Cystobacter fuscus: one gene and its partners. The protein of the gene in region 2 interacts with the protein of the main gene of each other region in a pairwise test. Links are inferred from orthologs where the notes say so. Each region holds a gene or a part of one and is shown on either strand. Other genes may lie near its edges. The genes, in order: dnaN, rpe, CYFUS_RS18410 and eno.

Region 1 (7,389 bases), about 10 Mb from region 2 along the record:
CGGTGGCGAAGCGCATCGCCTCCAGCGCGTCGGGCGTGTCCTGGAGCACGTAGTCCAACTCCAGCTCACGCCACACCCGCGCCACCGCCTCCACTTCCTCCGGATGCGTCTCCAGCCGCTCGCGCAGACGCCGCAAGCCCTCGGCCTGCTGTTCGAAGTACTCGCGCACCGGCGGCAGGTTGTTGTGGATGGCGGTGAGGGGGTTGTTGATTTCGTGCGACAGCCGCGCCAGCAACTGCCCCATGGCCGAGAGCTTCTCGGCCTGGGCCACCTTCGCGCGCACCCGATCCAGCTCGGAGGTGCGCGCCGCCACCAGGCGCTCCAGCTCGACGTTGCGCCGCCGCAGCGTCAGGTTGCGCCAGCGCACCACGCCCGCCACCACCAGCCCCAGCCCCAGCACGACCAGGCACCGCCCCCACCACGAGGCCCACCACGGAGGAAGCACCCGCAGGGCGAAGCCCGTCACTGGCCCCCACGGCCCCTGGTCATGGCGCGCGCGCATCTCGAAGCGGTAGTCCCCCGGTGGCAACATGCTGTAGTGCACCGGCTGCTCCGTCACGGTGTGCCACTCCTCCATCCCCACCAGGCGCACCTGCCGCTCCAGGCTCTCCTCGTCCACGTCGCCCAGGACCGCGAAGCGCACCTCCAGGTTCGTCTCCCTCGGATGGGTCTCCAGGCCTTCCTCCGGCGGCCGCGACCACGTGCGCGGCCCCAGCTGGGTGCTCAGCAGGACGACACGCGGAGGCGGCACCGGACCGCGGTAGCGCGTCCCATCGAAGCGTCCCAGTCCACTCGCGGACCCCACCCAGACCGTGCCGTCCGCGTCCGCCAGGAAGGAGTTGCCAGTGGCCTCGTTGCCCGGGGCCCCGCCACTCGCGCCGAAGTGCTCCGGCACTCCGTCCGGCCCCACCACGTGCACCCCCGCCCCCGTGCCCACCCAGAGCCGGCCCGCCGCGTCCTCGCCCAACTGGTAGACGACGTTGCTGTGCAGCCCGTGGCCTCGGTTCAGGTGCGAGAAGTCCGTGAGGCGCCCCTCCCGGTAGCTGAAGCAGCTCACCCCCAGGGGCTCCACATAGGACACGCACATGCGGCCATCGCGCCGCACCAGGATGTAGCGCAGCTGATCATCCAACAGACCCTCGGCCACTCCGAAGGTCCTGGAGGACTCCCCCTCGCGCACGACGAGCCCGTTGCCCGGCATCCACAGCCGCCCCGCCGCGTCGAGCGCCAGGTCCATGGCGAGCACCCGCTGGTTCATGCGCAGCACGAACGTGAAGGATGGCACGCCGTCCTCGAACACCCCCCGCGCGAAGCCCGAGGGCGTGGCCACCCAGAGCGAGCCATCGGGCATCCACTGCATCGCGAAGGTGTAGCGGAACAGGTAGCCGGACTCCGGGCCGAACGTCCGCAGCCGTCCGCTCCACGGCTCGTAGCGGTGCAGCCCCGCCGGGTTGCCCGCGGCCCACACCACCCCGTCCCGGTCCACGCTCACGGCCTTGAGCGAGTAGCCCTCCAACCCCGGCACCGGCACCCACCCCGCCGCCGTGCTCCGCACGAGCCCCTTGTCCGTGCCCACCCACAACGTCCCGTCCGCGCCCCGCGCCAGCCCCCACACCATGTTCGAGGGCAGCCCCGTGGTGATGTCGTGCACGCTCCACAAGCCCCGCCCCAGCGAGCGGTGCACCCCCATGCTCGCGGCCCACAGCGTCCCCTGCCGATCCTCCAGCACGTCCCGGATCCGCGCCGACTGGTTGGCCAGCCCCAGCCGCAACAGCGTCGAGCGCTCACCGCGGATCTCCAGCAGGCCACCATAGTGGGGCACCAGGAGCTGCCCCTCGTTGCCCACGCGCAGGCGGGTCCCCGCCCCCGTCAGGCCGCGCAGCAGCGAGGAACGGTTCACCAGGGGCGCGCCCGGCCGCGGCTGCATCGCCAACCACCCCTCGTAGCCCAGCCACAAGCGGCCCTCGCCATCACGCACGAGCGAGCTGATGACGGTCGGCCGGTCCGGCACCTCGTGCACCGACCACTTCCCCTCGGGCTCGCGGCTCACCAGCCCCAGCTCGGACACGACCTGCATCGCACCCGAGCGATCCGCCCACAACTTGAACGCCGAGCCGCCCGGCCAGCCGGGCGCCGGAATGAAGTGCCCCGGCTGATCCTCCCAGTACAAGCCCTTGTCCGTCCCCGCCCACATCCGCTTGCGCGCGTCCACGCGCAGGCTCCACACCCGCTCGGCGACGCCAGGCATCGGCACGTCGACGAAGCGCTCCCCCGCCCAGCGCACCACCCCCCCACGCGTCGCCACCAGCAGGTGGCCTCGCGCATCCAGCGTGATGTCACTCACGCTCGTCGAGGGCAGGCCGGCCTCCCGGCCAAAGCGCTCGAAGCGCCCGCCATCGAAGCGGTACACCGCGTCCGCGGCACACACCCAGATGAAGCCGTCCGCGTCCTGGAGAATCCACGACAGATCGTAATTGTCGACCCCCGCCTCCGTGCCATAGCTGCGAAAGCCAAGGCGTCCCGGAGGCTCGGCGGTCCAAGCGGGTGTGCCCAGGAGGGAGACGAGGCCCACCAGGAGCACGGCGAATCGATTCAACGGCATGACTCCATGGCCCTTGAACGACGAGGCCGCACAACCCTGGAAGTCATCCTACCACGAATGGACACATCACTCCGAGACTGGCGGCCTGGGGGACAGGGCCCCGGCACGCTCCGCGGAAGGCCGCGCGCGCTTGCGCCAGCGCCCATACAGCGTCTTCGCGGGCAGTGCGATCACCAGCGAGGTGGCCAGGACAGCCAGAGCGAGTCCCAGGGCAGCGGGAGCCGTCTGTGAGTGGCCCAGCCGACTGCCCAGGCCGGGGAACGTGGACCAGCCATAGGCGAGCGGCAGGTGCACCACGTACACCCAGAGCGACGCGCGCCCCACGGGCCCGAGCCATCCATCCAGCCGGGCGGGCAACAGCATGGCGCATCCCGCCGCCACGCCCAACAGGCCTACCCGCCAACAGACCAGCGTGACATCTCCCCAGCGGGAGGCCACGATTCCACTCCACAGCGACACCGCGCCCAGCATCCCCGTGCCCCCGCCCAGGAGGATCAACCAATGCGGGACGCGCTTCACCCCCGCGAGCCCCAACCCCGCCACGCAGCCCACGAAGAAGTAGGCCGACCAGGGGAAGAGCGGGAAGTTGGACGTGCGGCCCACCAGGGCCTGCTCCAGCACCAGGGGCCAGTCCCCCGCGGCCACCACCTGGCGCATCCACGGGCTCACCCAGGGAAAGAGCAGGGCCAGCCCCGCCATCACCGCCATGCGCGGCCCGCGTCCGGCCACCACCGACAACACCCCCGAGCCGATCAGCAGCGCGCCCGCCACGCCGTGCAATGCATCGAAGGCGAGGAAGTGCCGCCAGATCTCCACACGACCCGCGAGCAGCCCCTCGAGCGCCCAGCCCGGCCAGCGCAGCACGTAGCCCCACAGCAGCAAGAGCCCCACGCGCGGTAGATAGCGGCGCCACACCGGCAGGCCCCGGACACCCGTGCGCTGCACCGTCGTCGCGAAGGCCCACCCGGCCACGAAGAGGAACAACGGCGCCGTGATTGCCCGGAGCGACCAGTAGGCCAGCATGCCCGTGCTCTGCCGGGCCGTGTCCGACAACACCGCGTCCAGCGTGTGCCCCATCACCATGGCGATGACCGCCACCGCGCGCGCCCGGTCCAGGCCGGTGTTGCGCGGGGTGGGGGCCACAACGGGCGGAGCGACGCTCACGTCCTGGGAAGTGACACCCATCACGAGACGCTAGAGGCTCGGCGGACTCAGACGCGCATCGGCATCACCACGGCCGTGAAGCTGCGGTCCCCCGGCGCGTGCAGCACGCCCGGGCTGTGCTCATCCCCCAGCTCGAACGCCACCTCGTCCGTGTCCGTCACGCCCAGCACGTCGATGAGGTAGCGCGCGTTGAAGCCGATGGTGATGGCCGCCCCCTGGTAGGCGATGTCCAGCGCGTCCTTGGCCTCGCCCAGGTCCGGGTTGTTCGCCGTGATGAGCAGCTGGTTCTCCGTCAGCCCGATACGCACCGCGTAGCTCTTGTCCGCGCTGAGCAGCGCGATGCGCTTGAGGCCCTCAAGCAGGCGCGTCTTGGGCACCAGCACCGCCTTGTCCCCCTCCTTGGGGATGACGCGCTGGTACTCGGGGAACTGCCCGTCGATGAGCCGCATCACCATGGTGAGGCCCGTCTTCTTGAAGAGCGCCGAGTTCTCCGCGAACCCCAGGTGGCACTCGGCGTCGGGCGCCTCGTCGAGCAGGCGCTTGAGCTCCATGAGGCCCTTGCGCGGAATGATGACGCCGCCCTTGAGCTTGAAGTCCCCCGGCAGCTCGCGCTCCACCAGCGACAGGCGGTGCCCGTCCGTGGCCACCATGCGCACCTTGCCGCTCGCCTGCGGCTCGAAATACACGCCGTTGAGGATGTAGCGCGTCTCGTCCGTGGAGATGGCGAACTGCGTCTTCTTGATCATCTCCAGGAGCGTGTTGCCCGTCACCTGCACCAGCGGCGCGCTCTCCTCGCGCGGCAGCTTCGGGTACTCCTCGGGCGCGGTGCCCACCAGCTTGAAGTGCGCCGGACCGCTGGTGATGTCCACGTAGTTGTTCGCCAGCTTCTTGAGCGTCACGTGCGCGTCCGGCAGGTTCTGCACGATGTCGAACACGTACTTGGCGCTCAGCGTCACCGCGCCCGGCTTGATGACCTCGGCGGCGTGCTCGGAGACGATGCCGATCTCCAGGTCGAACGCCGTGACCGTCACCCCCGTCTTGGTCGCGGTGAGCAGCACGTTGGCCAGGATGGGCATCGTCGTCTTGCGCTCCACGATGCCCTGGGCGCGATAGAGGGCCTTCTTCAGCTCGTCGGCGGCGATGCGGAATTCCATCTCGGGGGACCTTGAAGAACCAGTGGTGCGGGATAAGAGGTGGCGGCCCGGGAGGCCGCCTCGGTTCGGATGTAGCCCGGCCCTCTCGGGTCGTCAACGAACGTGACGTCCGGAGTCATGCCGACTTGTCCGGCATCCGATCAAAGCGTCTAGCGCCGGGGACTCCCGCCTGCCCGGCATGTAGGACAGGACGGGCGCCCGGAAGGCACCACCCCCCGCGTCACCTCTCTCTTCAGGTTGGAACTTTGGGTTGGAATCCGCCCGGTGGGACGGCGAGACTGCCTGTCCCCTCATGACCACCCAAGAGTCCAACCAAGAGACCGTCGTCTACATCGTGAAGGACAGTGGCGTGCGCTGCATCACCACCCCCTGCCCCGTCTACCTCGCCCTCCGGGCGGACCGGCCCGACGAGGCCGGGCTCAAGGTCACCGACCTCGACCTGTCCGCGCTGAACCTGGGCGACGAGCAGCGCTCCTCGCTCCTCAAATCCACCCACAAGCCGGGCCCCGGCCTCAAGGTGGAAGCCACCGTGCGCACCGTCCCCCACGCGGGCCCCGGGGGCACCGCCACCATCCTGCGCGTCAGCCGGGTCCTCTGAGACCGAAATGGAGGTGGCATCCGTTCAGGGAGAGGATGAGACTGCGCCTCTTCCTCTCGCGAGACCTCCTGCCATGACCTCACGCTCGTCGTTGCTCGCCCTTCCCCTCGCGCTCGGCCTGCTCGCCGGGTGCACCAGCAACACCCGCCCCCCCGTCGAGGCCCGACCCGCCGAGTCCGGTGGCACGCCCGCCGGCGCCGAGGCCCCTCCTCCTCCTCCCCCCGCGCCCACCGACACCGCGCCGAGCGAGGACATCTCGGGTGGCACCACGGCCGCCAGCGACAGCAAGCCCGTCATCTACATCGTGAAGGACAGTGGCGTGCGCTGCATGGCCGCTCCCTGCCCTTCCCTGGTCGCCCGGCCGGCGGATGACCCCAAGGCGGAGGGCCTGCGCATCACCGACCTCGACCTGTCCGCGCTCGGCCTCACCGACGAGCAGCAGGGACGCCTCATGGAGAAGGTCCACCAGGGGGCGGGCCTCAAGGTCGAGGCCTCGGTGGGCAACGTGCCCCACGCGGGTCCCGCCGGCACGGCCACCGTCCTGCGTGTCAATCGGGTGGTCGAGGGCAAGTAGCCTCGAGAAGACCCTGGGCACCCCGGCACCCACCCGGGCCATCGCCTTCTGAACACCCCGATCGGCTCCTGGAACGGGAGCCGCGAATTCACCCTCCAAATCCCTTCGCGGTCCGGGAAGTCGTGATCACATAGAATCCACGGAATCCAACTTCGGAATGGAGAGTCCGACGCCGGGTTGTGGGTGACGAACGGCATTCACGGAGGTGTGGGTCATGATGGCGCTGCGACTCGGTCTGCTGGCCGTGGTGGGCCTCCTCATCGGGGCACCCGTGGGCATGGCGTGGCGGAACGAACCGCCGTGCCCTCCTGACGCGCGGGAGTGCGCGCCCCCCGAGCCCCTCGACGAGCCCTCCGCCCCCCGCGCGGCCCGTGCCGAACAGCACCCCTGTGACTGGGTGGAGACATGTCAGTTTCCCTGCGGGGAGGGGAGCGTCTGTTGTCAGGCCGATTGGAATTGCCCCGCCGACGCCACGCTTCCCCGCTGCTGAGTGGAAGCCGTCCCACGGCATGAAGCGGGGGGCGAGTCCTACGCGGACCCGTGCGCGATCACCGGCAGGACGCGGGGGCCGCGCACGGTGAAGGAGTGGTTCCACTCCAGGGGACCCGCGGGCGTGAAGCGCTCGAAGCGAGACAACAGCACCTCCAGGCCGATACGGGCCTCCAGCCTCGCGAGCGGCGCGCCCAGGCAGAAGTGGATGCCGTGACCGAAGGGCAGGTTGTTCACCCCCTCGCGATCCATGTCGAAGCGGTCCCCATCCGGAAAGCGCGCGTCATCGTGGTTGGCCGAGCCGATGAGCAGCATCACCTTCGCGCCCGCCGGAATGCGCACGCCGCTCAGCTCCGCCTCGGCGGTGGTGAGGCGACCGAAGGCCTGCACGGGCGGCTCGTAGCGAAGCACCTCCTCGATGAAGCGCGGAAGCAACGAGCGGTCCGCCCTCAAGCGCGCGAGCACGTCCGGACGCTCCATGAGGACACGCACGCAGTGGCCGAGCAGGTGGATGGTGGTCTCCAGACCCGCCACCAACAGCAGGAACATGAAGCTCATCAGCTCCGCGTCGCTCAAGGACTGGCCGTCCACCCGCGCCTGGAGCAGCTCCGAGACCAGGTCCTCGCGAGGCTCCGAGCGGCGCAGGGCCAGCACCCTGGCCATCTCCGCCTCGGTCTCGCGCACCGCCGCGCGAATCTCCTCCCGGCGCTTCTCGTCCTGGGGGTTGGCGCTGATGCTGGTGAGGTCGTCCGCCCAGCGCTTGCAGTGCGAGTGCAGGGAGGGCTCCAGCCCGATGAGCTCGCCGATG
Region 2 (7,521 bases):
CGGCCGAGCGGCTCCTGGGCGCGCGGGACAAGGCGAGCCGCGCGGAGACGATCCGTCGGCGGCTGACGCTGCCGTACCGGGCGCGGCTCAAGCGCTCGGGGCGGACGCTGGAGAAGGTGCGCGCGGAGGCCGCGCGGGGCCCGGAGGCCGAGCGCCACCGGCGGGTGGGCGAGCTGCTCACGCAGAACCTCCACCGCCTCAAGCGCGGCGTGTCCGAGGTGACGCTCACCGCGTACACCGAGGAGGGCGTGGAGGAGGTGAAGGTGACGTTGGACCCCAAGCGCACGCCGAAGGAGGAGGTGGACTGGCACTTCCACCAGTACCGGCGCCTGCTGCGGGGCGTGGAGCATGCGCGGCAGCGCGAGGCGGAGCTGGCGCGGGAGGTGGAGCACGCGCAACTGGCGCTGCGTCAGCTGGAGGCGCTGGACGAGGCGGCGCTGCTCGCGCAGGTGGAGGTGCTGCGCAAGGGGGTGGGCGAGGACGGCCCGCCCGAGGCCCGGCCCTTCAAGGAGTACGTGGGGCACGGGGGCCAGCGCATCTGGGTGGGCAAGGGCGGCGAGGACAACGACACGCTCACCTTCAAGGTGGCGCGTCCGGGCCACCTGTGGCTGCACGCCCGGGGACTGCCCGGCAGCCACGTGGTGGTGCCCCTGGAGAAGGGCGTGGAGGTGTCGCAGGAAGTCCTCCTGGACGCGGCGCACCTGGCGCTGCACCACTCGGGGGCCAAGGGCGAGCCGCGCGGCGAGGTGAGCTGGGTGCCGGTGAAGTTCGTGAAGAAGGTGAAGGGGGGCGCGCCGGGACAGGTCCTCTACAGCCGGGAGAAGACGCTGGTGGTGCGCCTGGAGCCGGAGCGCCTGGAGCGGCTGCTCAAGACGCGCGGGGGCGAGGCGCCCGCCGCCCCATGACGGACACGCCGCCCATGGGTCCGGTCTGCGCCCGCTGTCCGCGGCTGCTGGGCAGCTCGTGCTGCGAGGTGAAGCCGGGGGAGCAGCTGGCCACCCTCACGCGCTCGGACGTGGAGCGCATCGCCGCGCACACGGGGTTTTCCCCCCGGCGCTTCGTTGCCGAGGAGTACCTCACCGAGGAGGACGCGGCGGGCTACGAGGCGCGCCGTCCCCTCTACCGGGGCTATTTCCGTCGCGGGCCGGTGCGGCTGACGCTGCTCGCGCGCGCGGGGGCCTGTGTCTTCCACGAGCGGGGCCAGGGGTGTGGCCTGCCCCCCGAGGTGCGGCCCCTGGCGTGTCGGCTCTACCCCTTCGAGCGCTGGCCGGACGGGAGCTGGAGCGTGCAGATGGGTCGCCATGGGGACCTGGCGCAGGCCCGGGCGGCGGGAGATGCCTGCCTGGCGGTGGAAGAGGCGGGCGATATGGAGGAGGTGTGGGCGGCGTTCCACACCACGCCGGAGACGGTGGAGGCGTTGGGGGCCCGGCTCGCGGAGGAGAGCAGACGACACGGCCGGGGTTGACGGGGCGACGCTGGGCGGGCGGGCAGGTGCCGCCGGTCTTGAGTCCCGGGAGCCGCCGGGTACGATACCCCCCGCGTGTCGTCGCTCCCGACCCAACCCCTCTATCTCCTTCCGCGAGCGCCCTCCGAGCAGGGCGCCGAGTCGCAGTCCGCGCGCCATCGGGCCGTGGAGGCCTCGCATCGGCTGGCCACGCTCCCGCGCGAGGAGGCGCCCCTCGTGGGGCACGTCCCTCCCGAGGCGGTGGTTCCCGAGGAATGGCCCATTGCGCCCCAGCCCACCCGGGACGAGCTGTGGGCCCGGGCGGAGACGCTCGCCTACTGGCTGTCGGCGAACCTGCGCATCCCGGTGCGCCTGTCGGTGACGGACAACCGCTCCACCATGGTGTCCTTCCGCCGCACCGCCCACGCGCTGCAACTGCGGCTGCACCACATGTTCCTGGATGCGCCGGAGGAGGTGGTGCGCGCGGTGGCGGACTACGCGGGCCGCGGCAACCGCATGGCCGGCGTCATCCTGGACGACTACATCCGGGGCCAGCAGCCGCGCATCCGCCAGGAGCGGCACGCGGCCGAGGCCGATCTGGATCCCCAGGGCCGCTGCTTCAATCTGCAGGAGATGTTCAACCAGCTCAACCGCACCCACTTCCAGGACACCATCCGGGCGCGCGTGGGCTGGGGTCGCCTGCCTCCTCGTCGGCGCCGCAAGTCCATTCGTTTGGGCGTCTATGATCATCAGACGCGGGAAATCCGCATCCACCCCGCGTTGGATCGCCCCGAGGTGCCCGCCTTCTTCGTGGAGTTCATCCTCTTCCACGAGATGCTCCACCAGCTCTTTCCCAGCTCCAACGCGACGGGCCGCCGGGTGCACCACCCGCGGGCGTTCCGGGAGCGGGAGAAGGCCTTTCCGCTCTACGCTGCCGCACTGCGTTGGGAGCGTGAGAACCTCAACCTGCTGCTGCGCGGTTGAGGGGCTCTGCTTTACGGATTTACCGATCGACGCGGTCACGCTGTCGCTGCTTGACCCTTTGCGTGACTCGGATTGATCCTCCCGCGCCATGCGACGCGCGAAGATTGTTTGTACCCTGGGCCCTGCGAGTCAGAGCCAGGAGATGCTCGAGGCCTTGATCGAAGCCGGAATGGATGTGGCCCGGCTCAACTTCTCCCACGGCAGCCACGAGCAGCATGCCGAGAACATCGCCAAGCTCCGGGCGGCCTCGCTCAAGTGCCGCAAGGCGGTGGGCATCCTGGGAGACCTCCAGGGCCCGAAGATCCGCACCGGCCGCTTCATCACCGGCAGCACCGAGCTGAAGCCCGGCGGTGAGTTCCACATCACCACGGACGAGACCGTGAAGGGCACGGATGAAATCGTGTCCACCACCTACCCGCACCTGGCCGCGGACGTGAACCCGGGCGACCGCATCCTCCTGGATGACGGCCTCCTGGAGCTGCGCGTCATCGAGACGGACAAGAAGCAGCTCATCCGCACCAAGGTCATCCACGGCGGAACGCTCAAGAACAACAAGGGCATCAACCTGCCGGGCGTGGCGGTGCGCGCGGATGCGCTCACGCCCAAGGACCGCGAGGACCTGGTGTTCGGCATCAAGGAGGGCGTGGACTTCATCGCCCTGTCCTTCGTGCGCCAGCCGGCGGACATCGACATGGCGCGCGCGGCGATGGCGCAGATCGGCCAGTCGGTGCCCATCATCGCCAAGCTGGAGAAGCCCGAGGCCATTGCCCGCCTGGACGCCATCCTGGACAAGACGGACGGGGTGATGGTGGCGCGTGGCGATCTCGGCGTGGAGATTCCGCCCGAGGAGGTGCCCTCGGTGCAGAAGGACATCGTGCGGCGCTGCAACTCGCGCGGCCTGCCGGTCATCGTGGCCACGCAGATGCTCAACTCGATGATCGACAACCCGCGGCCCACGCGCGCCGAGGCCAGCGACGTCGCCAACGCCGTCTTCGACGGGGCGGACGCGGTGATGCTCTCGGGCGAGACGGCCAGCGGCAAGTTCCCCATCGAGTCCGTGCAGATGATGGACCGCATCGTGCTCGCGGCCGAGTCCACCATCCGTGCGCAGGACTTGCTGCGCGCGCCCACCTCGCCCGTGGGGCTGCCCACGCACTTCCCGGACGTGATCGCCGCGAGCGCGTGCCAGGCGGCCAAGCAGGCCGGCGCCTCGCTCATCGCGGCCTTCACGCTGTCGGGTGTGACGGCGCGCCTGCTGGCGCACTACCGGCCCCCGGTGCCCATCGTGGCCTTCAGCCCCAACCAGGAAGTGCGCCGCCGGCTGGCGCTGCTCTGGGGCGTGGTGCCGCGCGTGCTCGAGCCCATCCAGGAGACGGAGGCGATGGTGCGCCGGGTGGAGGAGGAGCTCGTCGCCCGGGGCCTCGCGCGCAAGGGTGACCGCGTCGTCATCGTCTACGGCGCGCCCGTGGGCCAGCCCGGGAAGATCAACAGCCTCCGGCTGCACGTCATCGGGGGCTGAGACACACGGCCCTTGCCCCGGGCGACCGGGGCCGGGGTCGTGGCCGGGTTACCCGGGCTGGGGCTGCTGGACGCGCTGGGGCACCTCGGCCTCGACGAAGATGCGGAACAGCTCGGCGTCGAGCTGTCCGCTCTTCACCTCGCGCTGGAGGATGTCGAGCGCGAGCGGGTGCGGCACGGCCTTCTTGTAGGGACGATCGCTGGCGGTGAGCGCGTCGTAGATGTCCGCGATGGCCATCATCCGCGACTGCACGGGGATGCCGGCGTCGGGGATGGCGCGCGGGTAGCCCGTCCCGTTGAGCTTCTCGTGGTGCGCGTAGGCGATCTCCGGCACGCGCCGCAGGGTGCGCGTCCAGGGAATCTGCGACAGGAAGCGGTAGGTGTGCTCCACGTGGCTCTCGATCTCCAGGCGCTCCGCCTCGGAGAGCGTGCCCTTGAGGATGGAGAGCGACTGGATCTCCCGCTCGAGCAGCAGGGGCTGATTCTGGTCGAACCCGTCCTGGAAGCGCAGCAGCTTGAGCTCGTGCAGCCGCTCGAAGTTGCCCTGGGCGAGCACGCTGGGCCGGTTGCAGGTGAGGACGAACTCGAGCACCTCGTCCAGTTGCTTGGACTCCTGGGCGAGCCGCGCCTCCTCCTCGGCTTCGATCTCCGCCAGGTGCTGGGTGCCGCGCAGCTTCACGGCGGCGATGCGCCGGCGGTAGCTCTGGAGCTGCAGGTCCTTGCGCGCGAGCTGGAAGCGGGCGCGCAGCCCCTCCAGCTCGTGGGGGTAGAGCTTCTCGGCCTTGACGAGCACCGGCTCGCGCACGCCCACCTTGCCGAAGTCGTGCAGGAGCGAGGCGTAGCGCACCTCCTGCAGCTCGGTGGCGCTGAAGCGCGTGTGGGCGTAGGGCCCGGTGTGCACGTGCTCGAGCGCGCGCGCCAGGGAGACGGTGAGGTTGGCCACGCGGCCCGAGTGGCCCGCGGTGGTGGGATCCCTCGACTCGATGGCCACCACGGAGGCGGAGACGAAGCCCTCGAAGAGGCTGTTGATCTCCTCGTGGAGCAGGGCGTTCTCGATGGCGCCGGCCGCCTGGGCGCCGAGCGCGAGCAGCAGCTCCTCGTCCTCGGAGTCGAAGGCGCCGCCGCTCAGCTTGTTGAGGGCCTGGATGACGCCGGTGACCTCGCCGTTGGCGTCGCGCATGGGCACGCACAGCACGCTCTGGGTGCGGTAGCCGCTGATGCTGTCGAAGGTGCGGTTGAAGCGCTCGTCGGCGTAGGCGTCCGGCAGGTTGATGACCTCGCCCGTCTCCGCCACCCGCCCGGCGATGCCGCTGCCCATGGGGAGGCGGATTTCGCTCTTGGAGCCCTGGGCCACCTTGCTCCAGAGCTGGTTGCGCTCTCGGTCCAGCACGAAGAGCGAGCAGCGATCCGCCTCCACCACCTTGCTGGCCTCGTAGAGGATGAGGGGGAGCAGCAGATCCAGGTCCCGCTCGGCGCTCATCGCCTTGGTGACGTCCAGGATGGACGTGAGCTTCTTGAGGCGCCGGTTGAGATCGACGGGCTCGGATGGCTGGGTCTGTGGAAGCACCAGGGAAGGCTCCGGAGAGGAAACGGCGCACGGACTGTAAAGGTGCTTCTTACCACGGCCTCGGGAGCCACCGCTTCCTCCCGGGCCGGATGCTTCCCCTCCGAGTGAAACCCCTTCTTCGTCTGTTCGCTCTCCAACCGAGCCAGTATCCATCAGGTGGGGAAGTGGCTAAGTAGCGCCCATGACCCGCCGTGTGCTCGTGTCGCCCTCGCTGCTATCCTCGGATTTTGGCCGCCTGGCGGAGGAGGTTCGCGCGGTGGAAGCCGCGGGCGCGGATTGGATCCACGTGGACGTGATGGACGGGCGCTTCGTGCCCAACATCACCCTGGGGCCGGTCATCGTGCAGGCGATCAAGAAGGCGGCGACCCGGCCGCTCGACGTGCACCTGATGATCGTCGAGCCGGAGAAGTACATCGAGGCGTTCGCCAAGGCGGGGGCGGACATCCTCACGGTGCACGTGGAGGCGTGCACGCACCTGCACCGGGTGTTGCAGCAGATCCGCCACGCGGGGGCCCGGCCGGCGGTGGTGCTCAACCCGGCCACGCCGCTGTCGGCGGTGGAGGAGGTGCTGGGCGAGGTGGATATGGTGCTGCTGATGAGCGTGAACCCGGGCTTCGGGGGCCAGGGCTTCATTCCCCATACGGTGGACAAGGTGCGCCGGTTGCGCGCGATGCTCGAGGCGCGCGGGCTGCACACGCACATCCAGGTGGATGGGGGAATCAACTCGGAGACGGCCCGCCTGGTGGTGGCGGCCGGGGCGGACGTGCTGGTGGCGGGCTCGTACGTGTTCGGCGCGAAGGACTACGCCGCCGCCATCCACTCCCTACGCTCCTGAGCACAGGCCTCCGGGTGAGAGGCTCTTCAAGCCCGCCATCCTCGCCACCCGGGTCATGAAGGTGTGATCGAAGGGCTTCACCTCGTAGGCGTCCGCGCCCAGCTCGAAGCACACGTGGCGGGTGAACTGGTCCTCCACGCCACTGAGGATGATGACCTTGCAGTCCCGCGTCTGGGGGTCCTGCTTGAGCTGGGCGAGCAGGTCCCTTCCATCCTCGTGCTGGTGGATGTCCAGGATGATGACCGCGGGGCGGTGCCGCCGGGCCAGCTCCATCACATGCCGGGAGGTGGTGTCCGCCACGGAAGTGAGGCCCGTGCGCCGGGCCTCCCGGGCGAGCGCGGACACGACGAGCGGCTCGTCGTCGGAAATGAGGACAACCGGAGAAGCCATGGTACCCTGATGGATGGAGCGGTTTGGTGGATGCTCGAAGCAAGCGGCGTTCCGGCGGGGATTTCTTGGAAGATGAGGGGGTTGGAGGGCGGAGCCATGGGTTTTTCATGACCTATGGGTCGCTGGGGACTTCAGGGACGCAGGGGGGAATGGAAAGCGGTGCGTTGGGCGTTGACTCAGCCGGGTGGGTCGGGTACATCCCCGCCCACTTCGTCGGCCCGAGAGCAGTCCCGGCGGAGGTCGTACCGGTAACGGGGAGTGGCTCAGCCTGGTAGAGCACTTGGTTCGGGACCAAGGGGTCGCAGGTTCGAATCCTGTCTCCCCGACCATCAGAAGGGCGCGGAATCCTTGGAGAAATCCTCGGACTCCGCGCCCTTCGTCTTTCCGGGGCCCAGAGGCCAGCAGCAAACTAGCAGCAAGCGGCGGGGGCTCGTTCTCGGCGGACATCGGGACGCTCGGATTCGACGAGCGTGACCTGGGTAAAAGACGGCCGCGTGCCCCGTTGCGGAGCACGCGGCCAGATTGTGGGCTCAGGCGAGCAGGTGAGTGAACCAGGACGCGGTAATGACGGTGGTGGCCCAATTGCTACGGGTAGCTGCGTACTCGATAACCGCCTTCAAACAACGCTTCTCGTTCATGCCCTTCTCCTTGCTCTGAGACTTCTTCTTGAGTGCCGTGTACGAAAACTTCCAGCTTGCATTCAAAAGAAGGGCCATCACGACGCATCCGACTGCTGTGGGAATTGAACCCACTACTGCACCTGCAAATCTATTGACGCAAATA
Region 3 (7,439 bases), 6.3 Mb from region 2 along the record:
TGGGCACGGCGTCCGCGGGCGGCCTCGTGGCCGTGGTGCTCGCCAACGTGGTCGCCGCCCTGCTGTTGCGCGTGTTCGGCAAATCCCTCACCCAGGCCTAGAACTCCCCCACCATGTCCGCCCTGAAACAACGCCGACAGCTCGCCGAAACGGTGCGCGCCATCTTCTCCTGGCTCATCGCCCTGCTCATCTTCTTCCCCATCTTCTGGATGGTGATCACCAGCTTCAAGACGGAGCTGGGCGCGTTCTCCATGCCCCCCGAGTTCTTCTTCAAGCCCACGCTGGAGAACTACCGGGAGATCATGGAGGCCAACGACTACCTGCACTTCGCCTGGAACTCGCTCGTCACCAGCGGCGGCGCCACGCTCGTGGGCATGCTGGTGGCGGTGCCCGCGGCGTACTCCTTCGCCTTCCACCCCACCCAGCGCACCCAGGGCATCCTCACGTGGATGCTGTCCACCAAGATGCTGCCGGCGGTGGGCGTGCTCGTGCCCATCTACCTGATGGCGCGCGACCTGGGCCTGCTCGACACGCGCCTCGTGCTCGTCATCATCTTCGCGCTCGTCAACCTGCCCATCATGGTGTGGATGATCTACACCTACTTCCGGGACGTGCCCCGGGACATCCTCGAGGCGGCGCGCATGGACGGCGCCACGCTCCTCCAGGAGATCTTCCGCGTGCTGCTGCCGGTGAGCCGGGGAGGCCTGGCGTCCACGGCCCTCCTGTCGCTCATCCTCAACTGGAACGAGGCCTTCTGGTCCATCAACCTCACCACCACCCAGGCCTCGCCGCTCAGCGCCCTGGTGGCCTCGTTCTCCAGTCCGCAAGGCCTGTTCTGGGCCAAGCTGTCCGCCATCTCCACGCTCGCGTGCGCCCCCATCGTGTTGCTGGGCTGGGGCTCGCAGAAACAACTCGTCCGCGGCCTGACCTTCGGCGCCGTCAAGTAACGGAATACGTCCATGGCACAACTCGAAATCAAATCCCTGACCAAGTCCTTCGGTGACACCCGCGTCATCAAGGGCGTGGACCTGCGCGTCGACGACCGCGACTTCTGCGTCTTCCTGGGCCCCTCCGGCTGCGGCAAGTCCACGCTCCTGCGCCTCATCGCCGGCCTGGAGTCCGTCACCTCGGGGCAGATCCTTCTCGACGGGCAGGACATCACCGAGGCGCCCTCCGCCAGGCGCAACCTCGCGATGGTGTTCCAGTCCTACGCGCTCTACCCCCACATGAGCATCCGCCAGAACATGTCCTTCGCCCTGGACCTGGCCAAGGTGGACAAGAAGATCATCGACGAGAAGGTGACGCGCGCCGCGCGCATCCTGGAGCTCGAGCCGCTGTTGGATCGCAAGCCGGCGGCGCTCTCGGGCGGACAGCGCCAGCGCGTGGCCATCGGTCGCGCCATCGTGCGCGAGCCGCGCATCTTCCTGTTCGACGAGCCCCTGTCCAACCTGGACGCGGCGCTGCGCATGCAGATGCGCCTGGAGCTCGCCCGGCTGCACCTGGATCTCAAGGCGACGATGATCTACGTCACCCACGATCAGGTGGAGGCGATGACGCTCGCCAACAAGGTGGTCATCTTCAACGGTGGCCACATCGAGCAGAGCGGCCCGCCACAGGAGCTCTACCGCCGCCCGGTGAACAAGTTCGTCGCGAGCTTCCTCGGCATGCCGCAGATGGTCTTCCTGGACGCCACGCTCGAGGGCGGTGCGCTCAAGCTGGTGAACGGGGGCGAGCTTGCCGTGCCCACGGGCCTGCCGGCGCTCGCCGCGGGCACCCGGGTCACGGTGGGCGTGCGGCCCGAGCAGATGTCACTGGCCGAGCCCGGACGCGGCACGATCCAGGGGCGCGTGCAGATGATCGAGCGGCTGGGCAGCGACGCCTATGCGTACCTCTCCCTGCCTTCCGGCGGCCGGCTCACGGTGCGCTGCGAGGGCGACGTGGGCGCCATCGAGGGCACCGACGTCTCGGCCCAGCTCAACCCCGAGCGCGTCCACGTCTTCGACGCCAACGGCGTCGCCATCCACCATCCCACCTTCCGCTGAAGCACCCCCTCGACCATGCATACCCTCGATCAGGCCCATCTCTCCACCCTGCCCGCCTCCATCGTCCGCCCCGGCCATGACCGCACCAAGGTGCGCGCCGGCATCGCCCACATCGGCGTGGGCGGGTTCCATCGCGCGCACCAGGCCATCTACACCGACCGCGCGCTGGCCCGGCCCGGCCAGGAGGGCTGGGGCATCTGCGGCATCAACCTGCTGCCCCAGGACGCCGCCATGGCCGCGGCGATGAAGAAGCAGAACGGCCTGTACACCGTGAGCGAGATGGCGCCGGACGGCTCGCACGTCTCGCGCGTCGTGGAGTGCATGGTGGAGTACCTCTACGCCCCGGACAGCGCCGAGGCGGTGCTGGCGAAGCTGAGCCATCCGGACATCCGCATCGTCTCGCTGACCATCACCGAGGGCGGCTACCTGCTCGACGAGCACGGCCGCTTCAACCTGGAGCACCCCACGGTGGCGCATGACCTGGCGCACCCGGAAGCCCCCCAGGGCGCGTTCGGCTACATCGTCGGAGCGCTGGAGCGCCGGCGCAAGGCGGGCGTGAAGCCCTTCACCGTCATGTCCTGCGACAACCTGCGCCACAACGGCGCCCAGGCCCGGCGCGCCGTGGTGGCCTTCGCCCGGGCGAGGTCCGCGGAGCTCGCGGAGTGGATCGAGCGCGAGGTGGGCTTCCCCAACGGCATGGTGGACCGAATCACTCCGGCCACGGACGCCGCCGCCAGGCAGAAGCTGCGCGAGCTGACCCAGGTGGACGACGCCGCGCCCGTCATCTGCGAGGACTTCATCCAGTGGGTGCTGGAGGATGACTTCCGCAACGGCCGCCCCGACTGGCACGAGGTGGGCGTGATGTTCACGAAGGACGTGTCCCCGTACGAGGAGGCGAAGATCCGCCTGCTCAACGCGTCCCACACGATGCTCTCCTACCCGGCCTTCCTGTCGGGCCTGCGCAAGGTGGACGACGCCCTGCACGACAAGCTCTTCTTCAGCTACCTGCGCGGCTTCCTGGATCACGACGCGGGCGTGTGGCTCAAATCGCTGCCCGGGCTCGACATCGAGTCCTACAAGGACACGCTGCTGCGCCGCTTCGGCAACCGGGCCGTGGGAGATCAGCTCGCGCGCCTGTGCATGGACGGCGGCTCGAAGATCTCCGGCTTCGTGCTGCCCACCCTGCACGAGATCCTCAAGAACGGGCGGCCCTACCACCGCATCGCCTTCTTCCTCGCCGCCTATGATCGCTACCTCAAGGGCAAGGACGAGAAGGGAGAGGCCTATCCCATCAACGAGCCCAACGCGCGCCCCCTGCTCGAGAAGGTGATGGCGAGCGACTCGCCGATGACGCTCATCCAGCTCAAGGAGGTCGTGGGCACGCAGATTCCGGCGCACCAGGGCTTCGTCGAGCTGTACCTGAAGCTGCGCCAGCAGATCGACACCCAGGGCATCGTGGCGACGCTCACGTCGCTCGATCCCGCGAGCAAGACCCCGCCCGCGGCGTGAGGAGCCAACCCACCATGACGCGCCTCATCGCCTTCGGAGAAGCCCTGGTGGACATGCTGTCCAGCCGCCTGGGCGCCTCCACCGAGAAGGAGACCTTCACGCCGTACGCCGGAGGAGCCCCCGCCAACGTGGCCGTGGCCTGCGCGCGGCTCGGAGTACCGAGCCTCTTCGTCGGCATGCTGGGTCAGGATCAATTCGGCGACTTCATCCTCGCTGAGCTGGCCTCGCACGGCGTGGACGTGCGCCACGTCGAGCGCACCCGCGCGGCGAAGACGGCCCTGGCCTTCGTGTCCCGGGATGCCTCGGGAGACCGCCGCTTCGACTTCTACCGGCCTCCCGCGGCGGACCTGCTGTACCGGCCCGAGCACCTGCCCGCGAACCTGTTCGACGCCTCGTCCATCCTCCACCTGTGCTCGAACACGCTGACGGAAGAGGCCATCACCGCCACGACCTTCGCGGTGGCGGACGAGGCCGCGAAGGCGGGAGCGATGATCAGCGTGGACGCCAACATCCGCGCCAACCTGTGGCCGGACCACCGCGTGGACGCCGCCCGGGTCACCGCGCTGCTCGACCGGGCGCAGCTGATCAAACTGGCACGCGAGGAGCTGGAGTTGCTGCGGGGGGACGAGCCCGAGGAGCGTTGGCTCCAGGCCCGTCTGGCCGCCGGGGCCGCGCTGGTCATCATCACCGATGGAGGCGAGCCGGTGACGGCGGTGACGGCGCGCACGCGCCTCCAGGTGGCGCCGCCCAAGGTCCAGGTCGTCGACACCACGGCGGCCGGGGATGCCTTCATCGGAGGGTTTCTCTCGACCGTGGTGGATGCGCGACTCAACCGGAAGACCCTGGCGGCCTGGGCCTCCGACACGGCGCTGGTGCGTCAGGCGCTGGAGTTCGCGTGCCGGTGCGGTTCGTTCACGGTCACCCGGCCGGGCTCCTACGCGGCGCTGCCCAGGCGCGAGGACCTGGCGACCCCGCGCTCCTGAGCGGGAGTGCTCCCTCGCCCTCTCGAGTGGAGGGCGAGGGGACGTCTGGCGTTGAGGCAGGCTCTCACCGGAGTCGACCGCACCGGCCGGATCGGGCGCGTTGGTGGGAGCGGCCGGGGTGCCCGGCAGGATTTCTTGAAGAACGGCCGCTCTCGATGCGCGCCGTGTTCAACGTGCAACTTGCGACGTATGCTCGGCGCTCCAGCCTACCAGGAGATGACCATGTCGTGGCTCGACACGTTGGATGACATCCGGACGCGAGACTTCAGCAAGGTGTCTTCGGAGAGCCGGGACAAGGCAGCGAGAGATGTCATCAACATGTGCTCGTACGCGGCCGCGGTGGTCTCCATCTCGCCCGTCCCGTTGTCGGATGTGGTGCTGATGTTGCCCCTCCAGACCGGCATGGTCATGACCGTGGGGCACATCTACGGACGGAAGGTCACCAAGGCGTCGGCTCGGGATCTCATCCTCGAGCTGGGGACCACCGCGGGGTTGGGCTTGCTGGCGCGGCAGGGCATCAAGGCGCTCATTCCTATCTTCGGCGCGATGCTCACGGTGGCACCGGCCTTCGCCGCCAACTGGGCCATGGGCCGCGTGGCGATGGAGTACTTCAAGAACCCGGGCCTCACCGGAGACAGCCTGAAGGAGGTGTTCCGGCGAGCCCAAGCCGAGGGCAGCTCGCTCTTCTCCAAGGATGCGTTCAACCGCTTCCGCAAGCAGAACGAAAAGAACGTTCAGGCCGTCGCGGAGGAGGCGAACGAGGAGGAAGCCGCGGAGGAAGAAGAGGCGCCGGCGCCGAAGAAGAAGGCTGCCACCAGGAAAACGGCGAAGAAGCCGCTGGGCAAGGCCGCCGCGAAGAAGACCACGGGGAAGAAGAGGACTGCCTCGAAGTCGTCGGCCCGGCGGGCCTCGGCACGGTAGGATCTCCGCAAGAGCAACCGGTGGGTCAGTCCGGGTCTGAAGGGCTCGCCCCGCGTGACGGTGCGCTGCACGGACGACGACTTCCTTTAATGCTCCCTCGCCCTCTCGAGTGGAGGGCGAGGGGACGTCTAGCGTTGAGGCAGGCTCTCACCGGAGTCGACCGCACCGGCCGGGTCGGGCGCGTTGGCGGGAGCAGCCGGGGTGCCCGGGTTGCTGAGCGGATCGCCGTCGATGCCATTGGGCGCGTTGGGGATGTTGTGGTCCGGGTTCGGATCGAGCCCCGCGCCGCCGATGCCTGGAGTCGAGGTGGGCGAGGGCGGCTCCGTGTCCCGGGTGGACGTGGTCGCACAGCCCGTGCCGAGTGCCACCGCGCCCGTGAGCAGACCCGCCAGCAGCAGTTTCGTCTTCGTCATGGCCTTCCCTCCCATGGTGGGAAGGTAAAGGTGGGGCGTTCCCGAGCCATGGGCAGCGAGCGCTTGCCTGGTGGGCTGCTATCTGGCGAACCGTCCGCCGGGGATGTCTCAGGATGAACCCGAGTTGGCGGATGCCATTTCGCTGAGTGCGGTCCGTAGAAACTGGAAACTCCGAGACAGGTTCCGAGAAGGAACCATGTGCTCGCCGACCGCTCGAGCCGCCTCTATCTTCCGGAGCCCGGTCTTGAAATAGCCTGCATTCTTGAGGACGTGCTCAAATGCTTCCCAAGTACCACCCGCGATACCATCGGGATCGCGGTATTTGGATTGGGCTGGAACGGTCGGCTTTACCCGAGGATATGCAGCTCGGACCGCATCCCAGTCGCCAAAGTACCAAGCCTCGAGCTCCTCGATCGCAACTCGATTGACAACAGAGTAGCCCTTCTGCTTGGGTGATGACCTCGTGGAGAGACCAGCCTCCAAGGCCAGACGCTCGAGTTCGCACTTGAGCGCAACACAATCATCATCGCGGTCCACTACCACTACAATACGCCACGTCTCCGGGAGCCAGCTTGCATAACCTCGCAAGCGCTCCGGGAGGCGCATCAACAACTCATCCTTGCACTGGTGAGTGTAGACCTCGAATGAGGTATCACCGAGCATTCGCGGCAAAACAAGTCGTAAGAATGCCTCCATTGATGGTTCTTCGACAAACACCTCTACATGCTCGACACTCATCCCCGCCCGCCCTTCTTCCGCGGAGCCCCCGCGTTTACAAGGGGATCGCCGACACTGAACCTGCCCTCAAGCCATAGATGACCCATGGATGCACCAGCCTGAACAAACTGGGGCACCCCCTGGATGTCCGAGGCCCGAATCGCCTGAGAGTATCCTTCCTCGTTGCGATAGAGAACACGGACCTCCTCTGGCTTCAAGGCGTTGAGGAAGAACGGCGAATGCGTGGTCACCAGGAGTTGCGAGCGCTCGGTTGCGGCCCTGCATTCCTCCGCCAGTTCGGGAAGAAGGCGTGGGTGCAAAAAGTTCTCGGGCTCCTCGATGCCCACGAACTGGGGAGGCTCGGGATCATGCAGTACCGTGAGATAGGCGAGTAGCTTGAGCGTTCCATCCGATGCGAAACGCGACAAAACCGGGCGCTCGAAAGGCGCATCCTTTATCTGAAGAAGCAGGCGACCGTCTGGCATGGGTTCAGCCAATACCTTCTCAAGGCGCGGCACCCGACGTTGGAGAATCGTGAAGATTTGCTCCAGATGACGCGGATGTTGTTCCTTGAGGTACTGGATGACGTTCGGAAGGTTATCACCGGTCTTGCTGAGGCGCTCCTGGGGCCCAGCTTCTGGTTGTCCGCGAGTGTCATCGATCGACAGGTAGGACACGTACCAATCAGTGATGAACTCGCGGAGTGCGGCGACCCGTGGATGCTCGGCAAACTGACCCAGCGTGTTGACCGCAATCAGGTCGGGCGACCGCAGCGGCGTCTCTTTGCGCAGATCAGTCTCGTCAGGAAGCTCGCCGCTAATGGCGCGTCCTTGTCCTCCCTTGTAATCGAGAAA
Region 4 (7,520 bases), 5.3 Mb from region 2 along the record:
ATCATCGCCATGCGCGGCGAGTGAGCCGTCCTGGCGCACGAGGCCACGGTCCGTTTCTCGCGTGACGGGCGGATCGTGCCTACCTTGGACGTGAGAGGAGAAGGAGGCCACGCCCTGTTGCCTGATGGACAGGTGGGCGGGACTCGCCGGGACGCGCCGCGAGGGAATTGAATCGCCGAAGCGAGGGCCCGTCCAGAACGCCATGACGTGTCGTCCGCTCCTGCTGGCCTGCCTGCTGGGCGTGTTCTTCGCGCCTCCCGTGCTGGGGGCGCCCCGTGCGCCCGCGAAGCCGGCGGCGGTGAAGAAGCAACAGCCGCCCGCCGCGTCCAGCACCGTCGCGAAGAAGTCCACGAAGTCCACGCCCGCGAAGACGAAGCGCAAGGTCGTGCCGCTCTCCCGGGGCCGGCGGGTGGCCCAGCGGGCCGCGGGCCTGGTGGGCACATCGCTCTCCGCCCACCGCGTCCCGGATGATTGCTCGGGGCTCGTGCGGCTCGCCTATCGGTCCGTGGGCGTGGAGTTGCTCTCGCACGGCACCCGCCCGGGAGAGAACGCGGCGAGCGCCATGTACCGGCGCGCCCAGACCAAGGGCGCCCTGCACCGCAAGGCGCCCCAGCCCGGCGACATCGTCTTCTTCCGCGAGACGTATGACCGGAACCGGGATGGCCTGCGCAACGACGGGGTGACGCACGTGGGCGTCATCGAATCGGTGGCCCGCGATGGAACCATCGTCTTCGTGCACCGCGGAGGCAAGGGCGTGGGACGGGCGCGGATGAACCTGCGCCATGCCGGGCACCAGGGCATGGGGGGACGCGTCCTCAACGACTACATCCGCCGGGCCGAGCAGGGCGAGCGCGCACGCCTCACGAGCGAGCTGTTCGTCGGGTACGCGTCGTCTACCCGGCTGTAGGCGCGTGGATGAGCCCCCGGTTCATCGGACCGTTGTCCGAGCGGGAGAGCAGGAGGAGGCTGGTTGGCGACTTTCCCCGCGACACCTCGGGTTGCATTTTCATCAACCCAGGCGGGCGAGTCGGTTCCCGCCTACCCCACGGAGGCAGGCCATGAAGCAGGAAACGAAGCAGAAACCCTTCTTCGCGCGGTTGCTCGAGAGCCAGGGAAGCGAGCCCTCCGAGAATGGACAGAGCGCGACGAAGAAGTACCCCTCGGACAACGACGAGGATCAGACGCTGAAGTACCCCTCGGATCAGGAGGATCTGGGAGGGGCCTGAGTCGCGCCCTCAGGGGCACTTCTTGGGGGTGCCCCCATCCCCCACGAGGCGCGCGCACGCGGCGCGCACCACGGCCTCGTCCTTCAACTCCCGGGCGAGCGCCGCGGTGCGCCGCTGCAGCTCCACGTCCCGGGCATGGTCCGGCTCGGCGCTCAGGTTGGTGAGGATGCGCAGCGCATCCGGCTTGCGCCCGAGCGTCGAGAGCAGCTCGGCCAGCTCCATGAGCTCGCGCACGTCCGAGCCCGACACCGTCTCGAGCGCCTTGCCCAGTTCCTCCTCCGCCGTCTCGCGCTCGCCGCGGCCCAGGTGGATGCGCGCGATGGCCACGTGGATGATGGCCCGATCCTTCACCCGCAGGGACTCGCGGTAGGCCGCGAGCGCATCGCCCGGCTTGTCCAGGCGCGTGTAGATCTCCCCCACGAGCTCCCACAGCGTGGGATCCCTCGGCGACTGGCGCGCCGCCTCGCGGTAGGACTCGGCCGCGGGGAGCAGTTGTCCGGCGCGCACCTGCTCGTCTCCCAGCGCCGAGAGCAGCGACGGATCCCTCACGCCCTTGGCGCCCGTCCACTCCCCGAGCATCAACAGGGCCTCGGCGTGGCGCCCCGCGGCGATGAACACCTCGGCGGCGCGCAGCACGAGCGGGGCCTTGCCGGCGTCGGGGCTCGCGTCGGCCGCGAGCAGGAAGTGCTTCACGGCGGAGTCCTTCTCGCCGCGCTTGAGATCCAACTCCCCGAGCTGCTCCAGGGCATTGAAGTCCCGGGGGTAGATGGCCAGGGCCTTGCGCAGGGCGCTCTGGGCCTCCTCGGTGTGGCCGAGCTGGGCGTGGATGAAGCCCACCCGGCTCCAGTTGGTGGAGCGCTTGGGATCGCGCTGGAGGGCGAGCTCGAACTGGGCGAGCGCCTCGTTGAGCTTGCCCATGGACAGGTAGACCTCGCCCAGGGCGGCGGGCAGGCGGGGGTCATCCGGGGACAGCTCCTTCATGGAGGCGAAGGAGGCCAGGGCCTGCTCGAAGTTGCCCTGGAGGTACTCGGTGGTGCCCTTGATGTAGTAGCCCTCCGCCCGCTCCTTGGGGCCGGGCTTGGGAGGGCCGTCCTCGCAGCCCGCGAGGAGGAGGACGAGCAGGGACAGGACGTGCCAGCGCGGATGCATGGAGTGGGCTCCAGGCTCAGAAGTGCCAGACGATGCCGGCGTTGAGATCGAGGTTGAGGCCACTGCCCAGCCCCCCGTCCGCCAGGCCGAGCGTCGCCTGGGCGATGTTGGTGGAGGCCTCGAGCTGCACGCCGAGGTGATTGAAGAAGAGGTACTCGAGGCCCACGAAGCCGATGACGGTGGGCAGCGGGCCCGTCTGCCGGAAGATGCCGAACTCGCCGAAGGACAGTTGCACGCCCAATCCCAGGCCCCAGTACGGACGCAGGGGATTCTCGATGCCGTGGTAGTGGCGCAGCCCGAGCACGCCGGGCACCACGTTGAGGCCGCCCTTGGTGCCCGTCTGCGTGGAGGTGACGAAGGTGAGGCCCAACTGACCGAACACCACCCACTCGGGATGGAACTGGTAGCCGAGCTCCACGTCGCCGCCGGGGTTGAACGAGGAGAGGTTGGAGATGAGGCTGTTGTTGATGCGCACGCCGGCGAGGAACGAGCCCTGGCCCGGGCGGGCTTCCTCGGGCACGGGCGACGTGGCGCGGGCGTTGGGGTCCGGCACGAGCGTGGCGAGGATCTGATCCGCCAGGGACACGGCGGCGCGAGGCAGGGCCTCGCGGGCGGCCACCTCGGCGCGGGGCCGGAGCAGGGCACGCCCGCTCTCCGAGTCCACCAGGGTGGCGGTGAGCAGGAAGCGCGAGCCGAAGGCATCGAGCCGGCCGGTGACGACGTAGCGGGCCTTGGTGGCGCGCGCGGCTTCCTGCTCGCACGAGCCATCCGCGCAGGCGCCCGCGGTGCGCACGGCCTGGACATCCGACTCGGTGGACACCGCGAGGCGGGGGGACTCGGCGAGCCGGCTCGCCATGAGCGCCGTCAGGCCAGGGGCTTCCTCGCGTGCCTCCGCGTCGGCCTTGAGGGGCAGGAGCACGAGGCGCATCGGCGCGGGAGTCTCCGCCTCGGGGGCGGGAGGCGCCGGGGACTCGGAGGCGGGCCGGGCATGGACGGCCGGGGCGAGCAGGAGCAGGAGCAGCAGCGGCGGGAAACGGCACACGCGCGACACTCTAGTGCCAGATGCTCCCGGGTGGGGCACGGAGCGAGGAGGCGCTCCGCCCGTTCGGTCCATCATCGGACGCACATGGGACTCACATGGGACTCACGAGGAGGGCAGCGCGCCCAGGTAGTCGAGCGGATCCACCGGCTTGCCATCCACGCGCACCTCGAAGTGCAGCTGGGGGCCGCTCGTCTTGCCCGACTCGCCCACCGTGGCGAGCACCTGCCCGCGACGCACCTTCTGGCCGGTGCGCACGCGCAGGTCGCGGTTGTGCGCGTAGAGCGTGATGAGGTGCTCGGAGTGCTGGACGATGACGATGAGGCCGTAGCCGCGCTGTTCCCCCGCGTACAGCACCTCGCCCTCCTGGGCGGTCTTCACCGGAGAGCCCACGGGGACCGCCAGGTCGATGCCGTCATGGGGCTCGCGGCCCTTCTTGCCGAAGCGCGCGTAGAGGACACCGCGCAGGGGCCAATCCAGCGTGCCCTTCGTCTCCGGGACGGGCTTGGGAGGCGTCTGGGGCGGGGGCCGGCCCGCCGGGCGGCGTGACGGCGACGAGACGATGGGTCCCCGGGACGACGGCGTGGGGCTGGACGTGGTGGGCGCGCGCGCGGGCGGCGGCGAGGACTCGGTGGCCACGGGAATGGGCCGGGGGGCACCGGGAATCACCAGCTCCTGGCCCACGGAGAGCGTGCGCGGATCCTTGATGCCATTGGCCGCGGCGAGCTGCTCCACGCTCAGTTGGTGGTTGACGGCGATGCGGTAGAGCGTCTCGCCCGGGGCCACCGTGTGGGTGCGCGAGGAGGGCACGGGGGGCTCGGAGACGAGCTCCAGCTCCGGGTGGGGCTCGTGCAGCTCGGCGAGCGCGATCGGGGGCACGGCGGAGGAGCGCGTGTCGGAGGGGCGCACGGCGGAGGGCACCACGGCACAGCCGGAGGCCGTCAGGAGCGCGAACAGCGCGAGCAGTGCCGGACTGGCCGCCGCGCCCCGCAACCTCAATCCCCTCCCCTGCCCGCGCCCGGGAAGCCCTCGAGGCTCCAGCCCGAGAGATCCTTCAGCATGGGGGTGTCGGTGAGCTCGAAGTTGAGCGGCGTGACGGAGATGAGGCGCTCGTCGTGCACGGCGTTGCAGTCGCTACCGGGCAGGTCCTCGTGCGCGTAGGTGCTGCCGCCGATCCAGTAGTACTTGCGGCCGCGCGGGTCTTCCTTCTCCACCACGTCATAGCCGTACGAGTGCCGGCCCAGGCGGGTGACGGCGTAGCCCCGGGGCTCGCCCGAGGGCACGTTGACGCTCAGCAGCATCCGGGGAGGCAACTGGGGCTGGGCGAGCGCCGCCGCCACCAGCGAGCGGGCGAAGCGCGCCGCGTGCTGGAAGTCGAACGGGGCGCGCGACACCAGGCTGAAGGCGATGGAGGGGATGCCCAGCAGGGCCGCCTCGCGGGCGGCCGCCACCGTTCCCGAGTAGTTGACGTCGTCGGCCAGGTTGGCCCCGTGGTTGATGCCGGACACCATGATCTTCGGGCGATCATCCTTCAGGAGGTGATGGATCGCCAGATAAGCGCTGTCCGCGGGGGTACCATCCACGGAGAACCAGCGCTCGCGGATCTCGGTGAGGCGCAGGGGGCGCCAGAGGGAGATGGCGTGCGAGGCCGCGCTCTGCTCGCGATCGGGCGCCACCACCCACACCTCGCCCAGGGGACTGACCGCGTCCACCAGGGCCCTGAGCCCCTCGGAGAAGTAGCCGTCATCGTTACACACCAGGATGCGGGGTTGCTGCGTGCCGGCCACTTCTCCGCCTTTCTTCAGGTTGTCTGCCTGGCCTTACTTGGCCTTCAGGCCCTTGATGGACTTCATGCCCGCGTACCGGGCGCCCGCGCCCAGTTCCTGCTCGATGCGCAGGAGCTGGTTGTACTTGGCGATGCGGTCGGAGCGCGAGGCCGAGCCCGTCTTGATCTGTCCACAATCGAGCGCGACGGCCAGGTCCGCGATGGTGGTGTCCTCGGTCTCGCCCGAGCGGTGGCTCATCACCGAGGTGAAGCCGGCCTTGTGGGCCATGCGCACCGCGTCGAAGGTCTCCGTGAGGCTGCCGATCTGGTTGACCTTCACCAGGATGGAGTTGGCGGTGCCCGCCTCGATGCCGCGGCTCAGGCGCTCCACGTTGGTGACGAAGAGATCATCTCCCACGAGCTGGATCTTCCCGCCGAGCACGTCGGTGATCTTCTTCCAGCCGTCCCAGTCGTCCTCCGCCATGCCGTCCTCGATGGAGACGATGGGGTAGCGCGACACGAGCTGCTGGTAGTAGTCGAGCAGGCCCGAGGCGTCGAACTCCTTGCCCTCGCCCTTGAGCTTGTACTTCTTGGAGCCCTTGTCGAAGAACTCGCTCGCCGCCACGTCCATGGCGAGGAACACCTGCTCACCGGCCTTGAAGCCCGCGGCGGAGATGGCCTCCATGATGAGCTTGAGCGCCTCCTCGTTGGCCGGCAGGTCCGGGGCATAGCCGCCCTCGTCGCCCACGGCGGTGTTGAGCTTGCGGCCCTTGAGGATCTTCTTGAGCGCGTGGAAGATCTCCGCGCCCCAGCGCAGGCCCTCGGAGAAGGAGGGAGCGCCGGCGGGCACCACCATGAACTCCTGCACGTCCACGCGGGTGTCGGCGTGGGCGCCGCCGTTGAGGATGTTCATCAGCGGCACCGGCAGGGTGCGCGCCTGGGAGCCGCCGATGTAGCGGTAGAGGGGCAGACCGTGGGCATCCGCCGCGGCGCGCGCCGTGGCCATGGACACCGCGAGGATGGCGTTGGCGCCCAGCTTGCCCTTGGTGGGCGTGCCGTCCATCTCGATCATCTGCTGGTCCACGGCGTACTGATCCGCCGCGTCCATGCCCACCAGCTCGGGGGCGATCTTCTCGGTGATGTGCTCGACGGCCTTGCGCACGCCCTTGCCCAGGTAGCGGCCCTTGTCGCCGTCGCGCAGCTCCAGCGCCTCGTGCTCGCCGGTGGAGGCCCCGGAGGGCACCGCCGCACGGCCCTTGGCCCCACCCGCCAGCAACACCTCGGCCTCCACGGTGGGGTTTCCGCGGGAATCGAGTACTTCACGCGCCACGATTTGAGCAATCTCGGTCATGGCGCGGGGTTCTAGAGGACGTCCCCCAGGCTCGCAAGCAGACTGCTACACTTCGCGGGCACTTCACCCCCACCCCTCTCCCGCCATGCCCCCGCGCCGCCCCACCGAGTCCCCTCCCGACATCTACCCACGCCTGCGAGGCCGGGGCGCGCTCCTGGGCCTCGCCGTCGGAGACGCACTGGGCAGCACGCTGAAGGGCCGGCGGCTGATCGCCCCGGCCTTCCCGCACCTGTCCGACGGAGTCCACCGGAACATGCGCGGAGGAGGCCCGTTCTCCCTCAAGCCGGGACAGGTGGGCGAGAGCGGCCAGATGGCTTGCTGCCTGGCCGGAGGCATCCGGGAATCCGGCACCTACGACACGGAAGCCCAGATGCGCCGCTACCTGAAGTGGCGCCCGCACGCCGTGGGCATGGACGACTACACCAAGGAAGTGTTGACCGAGATGGCCGAGTCGACCCTGCCCAAGGCGAACGCCGCGCAGCGCCTGTGGCTGAAGGATGGGCGCAAGCGGGCGCTCAACGGCAGCCTGGCGCGCACCCCCCCCATCGGCGTGTTCTTCTCCAAGGACGCCTCGATGCGTGCCATGGCCTCGTTCGCCGACAGCATGCTCACGCACTTCGATCCGCACTGTCTGCTCGCGTGCGCCACCCTCAACGCGTCCATCGCCCATGCGCTCCACGCGGGGGAGAAGCTGACCAAGGAGGACCTGTTCAAGGCCACGCTGCGCGAGCTGGCCGTGATGAGCGCGCAGCTCGGGCGCACCCTCAGCAGCTTCGTCAAGGAAGTCTCCGCCGCCACCGCCGACGTCCGGGAGGACCTGTCGGTCTCCAACCAGAGCGATCCGCTGCTGTACTGGCCGGAGCTGCACATGCACCGCAAGCTGGACCATGTGCGCGTGGCGTTCCGCCTGGCCTACTGGGAGCTGTGGCACGCGCCCTCGTTCGAGGCGGCGCTGGTCGACGTCGTCAACCGGGGAGGAGACTCGGACGT

What was found.
Region 1: the proteins of rpe (region 2) and dnaN interact in binary tests that used the Escherichia coli proteins (3 or more experiments, as listed by UniProt). The link is inferred for Cystobacter fuscus from one-to-one orthologs.
Region 3: the proteins of rpe (region 2) and CYFUS_RS18410 interact in binary tests that used the Escherichia coli proteins (3 or more experiments, as listed by UniProt). The link is inferred for Cystobacter fuscus from one-to-one orthologs.
Region 4: the proteins of rpe (region 2) and eno interact in binary tests that used the Escherichia coli proteins (3 or more experiments, as listed by UniProt). The link is inferred for Cystobacter fuscus from one-to-one orthologs.

What each region holds. Positions count from the first base shown.
Region 1 is NZ_CP022098.1:372,795-380,183, reverse strand. Bases 2,868-5,677 are described here. They hold dnaN (DNA polymerase III subunit beta), read right to left. Parts: upstream 4,921-5,677; coding sequence 3,814-4,920; downstream 2,868-3,813. Other genes in these bases: CYFUS_RS01600 (DUF6748 domain-containing protein), read left to right, coding at 5,592-5,677; CYFUS_RS01605 (DUF6748 domain-containing protein), read left to right, coding at 5,213-5,518; CYFUS_RS01615 (acyltransferase family protein), read right to left, coding at 2,868-3,787. Also shown: CYFUS_RS01620 (sensor histidine kinase), read right to left, coding at 1-2,602; more of CYFUS_RS01615, read right to left, coding at 2,669-2,867; more of CYFUS_RS01600, read left to right, coding at 5,678-6,092; CYFUS_RS01595 (cytochrome P450), read right to left, coding at 6,621-7,389. UniProt on the Escherichia coli protein: Confers DNA tethering and processivity to DNA polymerases and other proteins. Acts as a clamp, forming a ring around DNA (a reaction catalyzed by the clamp-loading complex) which diffuses in an ATP-independent manner freely and bidirectionally along dsDNA.
Region 2 is NZ_CP022098.1:10,716,892-10,724,412, reverse strand. Bases 4,580-7,521 are described here. They hold rpe (ribulose-phosphate 3-epimerase), read left to right. Parts: upstream 4,580-5,694; coding sequence 5,695-6,348; downstream 6,349-7,521. Other genes in these bases: CYFUS_RS43530 (response regulator), read right to left, coding at 6,337-6,738; CYFUS_RS43540 (GAF and HD-GYP domain-containing protein), read right to left, coding at 4,580-5,513. Also shown: CYFUS_RS43560 (NFACT RNA binding domain-containing protein), read left to right, coding at 1-905; CYFUS_RS43555 (hypothetical protein), read left to right, coding at 902-1,465; CYFUS_RS43550 (hypothetical protein), read left to right, coding at 1,541-2,428; pyk (pyruvate kinase), read left to right, coding at 2,517-3,947; more of CYFUS_RS43540, read right to left, coding at 3,996-4,579. UniProt on the Escherichia coli protein: Catalyzes the reversible epimerization of D-ribulose 5-phosphate to D-xylulose 5-phosphate.
Region 3 is NZ_CP022098.1:4,462,655-4,470,093, reverse strand. What follows is about bases 2,690-5,549. They hold CYFUS_RS18410 (carbohydrate kinase family protein), read left to right. Parts: upstream 2,690-3,565; coding sequence 3,566-4,534; downstream 4,535-5,549. Other genes in these bases: CYFUS_RS18405 (YcjF family protein), read left to right, coding at 4,757-5,455; CYFUS_RS18415 (mannitol dehydrogenase family protein), read left to right, coding at 2,690-3,551. Outside these bases: CYFUS_RS18430 (carbohydrate ABC transporter permease), read left to right, coding at 1-101; CYFUS_RS18425 (carbohydrate ABC transporter permease), read left to right, coding at 114-947; CYFUS_RS18420 (ABC transporter ATP-binding protein), read left to right, coding at 960-2,042; more of CYFUS_RS18415, read left to right, coding at 2,058-2,689; CYFUS_RS18400 (hypothetical protein), read right to left, coding at 5,584-5,868; CYFUS_RS18395 (DUF4276 family protein), read right to left, coding at 5,977-6,606; CYFUS_RS18390 (AAA family ATPase), read right to left, coding at 6,603-7,439. UniProt on the Escherichia coli protein: Catalyzes the ATP-dependent phosphorylation of fructoselysine to fructoselysine 6-phosphate. Functions in a fructoselysine degradation pathway that allows E.coli to grow on fructoselysine or psicoselysine.
Region 4 is NZ_CP022098.1:5,463,521-5,471,040, reverse strand. The notes cover bases 4,383-7,323. They hold eno (phosphopyruvate hydratase), read right to left. Parts: upstream 6,531-7,323; coding sequence 5,235-6,530; downstream 4,383-5,234. Other genes in these bases: CYFUS_RS22260 (ADP-ribosylglycohydrolase family protein), read left to right, coding at 6,616-7,323; surE (5'/3'-nucleotidase SurE), read right to left, coding at 4,410-5,201; CYFUS_RS22275 (LysM peptidoglycan-binding domain-containing M23 family metallopeptidase), read right to left, coding at 4,383-4,407. Also shown: CYFUS_RS22300 (ABC transporter permease), read left to right, coding at 1-24; CYFUS_RS22295 (C40 family peptidase), read left to right, coding at 203-907; CYFUS_RS22290 (microviridin/marinostatin family tricyclic proteinase inhibitor), read left to right, coding at 1,059-1,226; CYFUS_RS22285 (tetratricopeptide repeat protein), read right to left, coding at 1,236-2,375; CYFUS_RS22280 (hypothetical protein), read right to left, coding at 2,392-3,417; more of CYFUS_RS22275, read right to left, coding at 3,520-4,382; more of CYFUS_RS22260, read left to right, coding at 7,324-7,520. UniProt on the Escherichia coli protein: Catalyzes the reversible conversion of 2-phosphoglycerate (2-PG) into phosphoenolpyruvate (PEP). It is essential for the degradation of carbohydrates via glycolysis.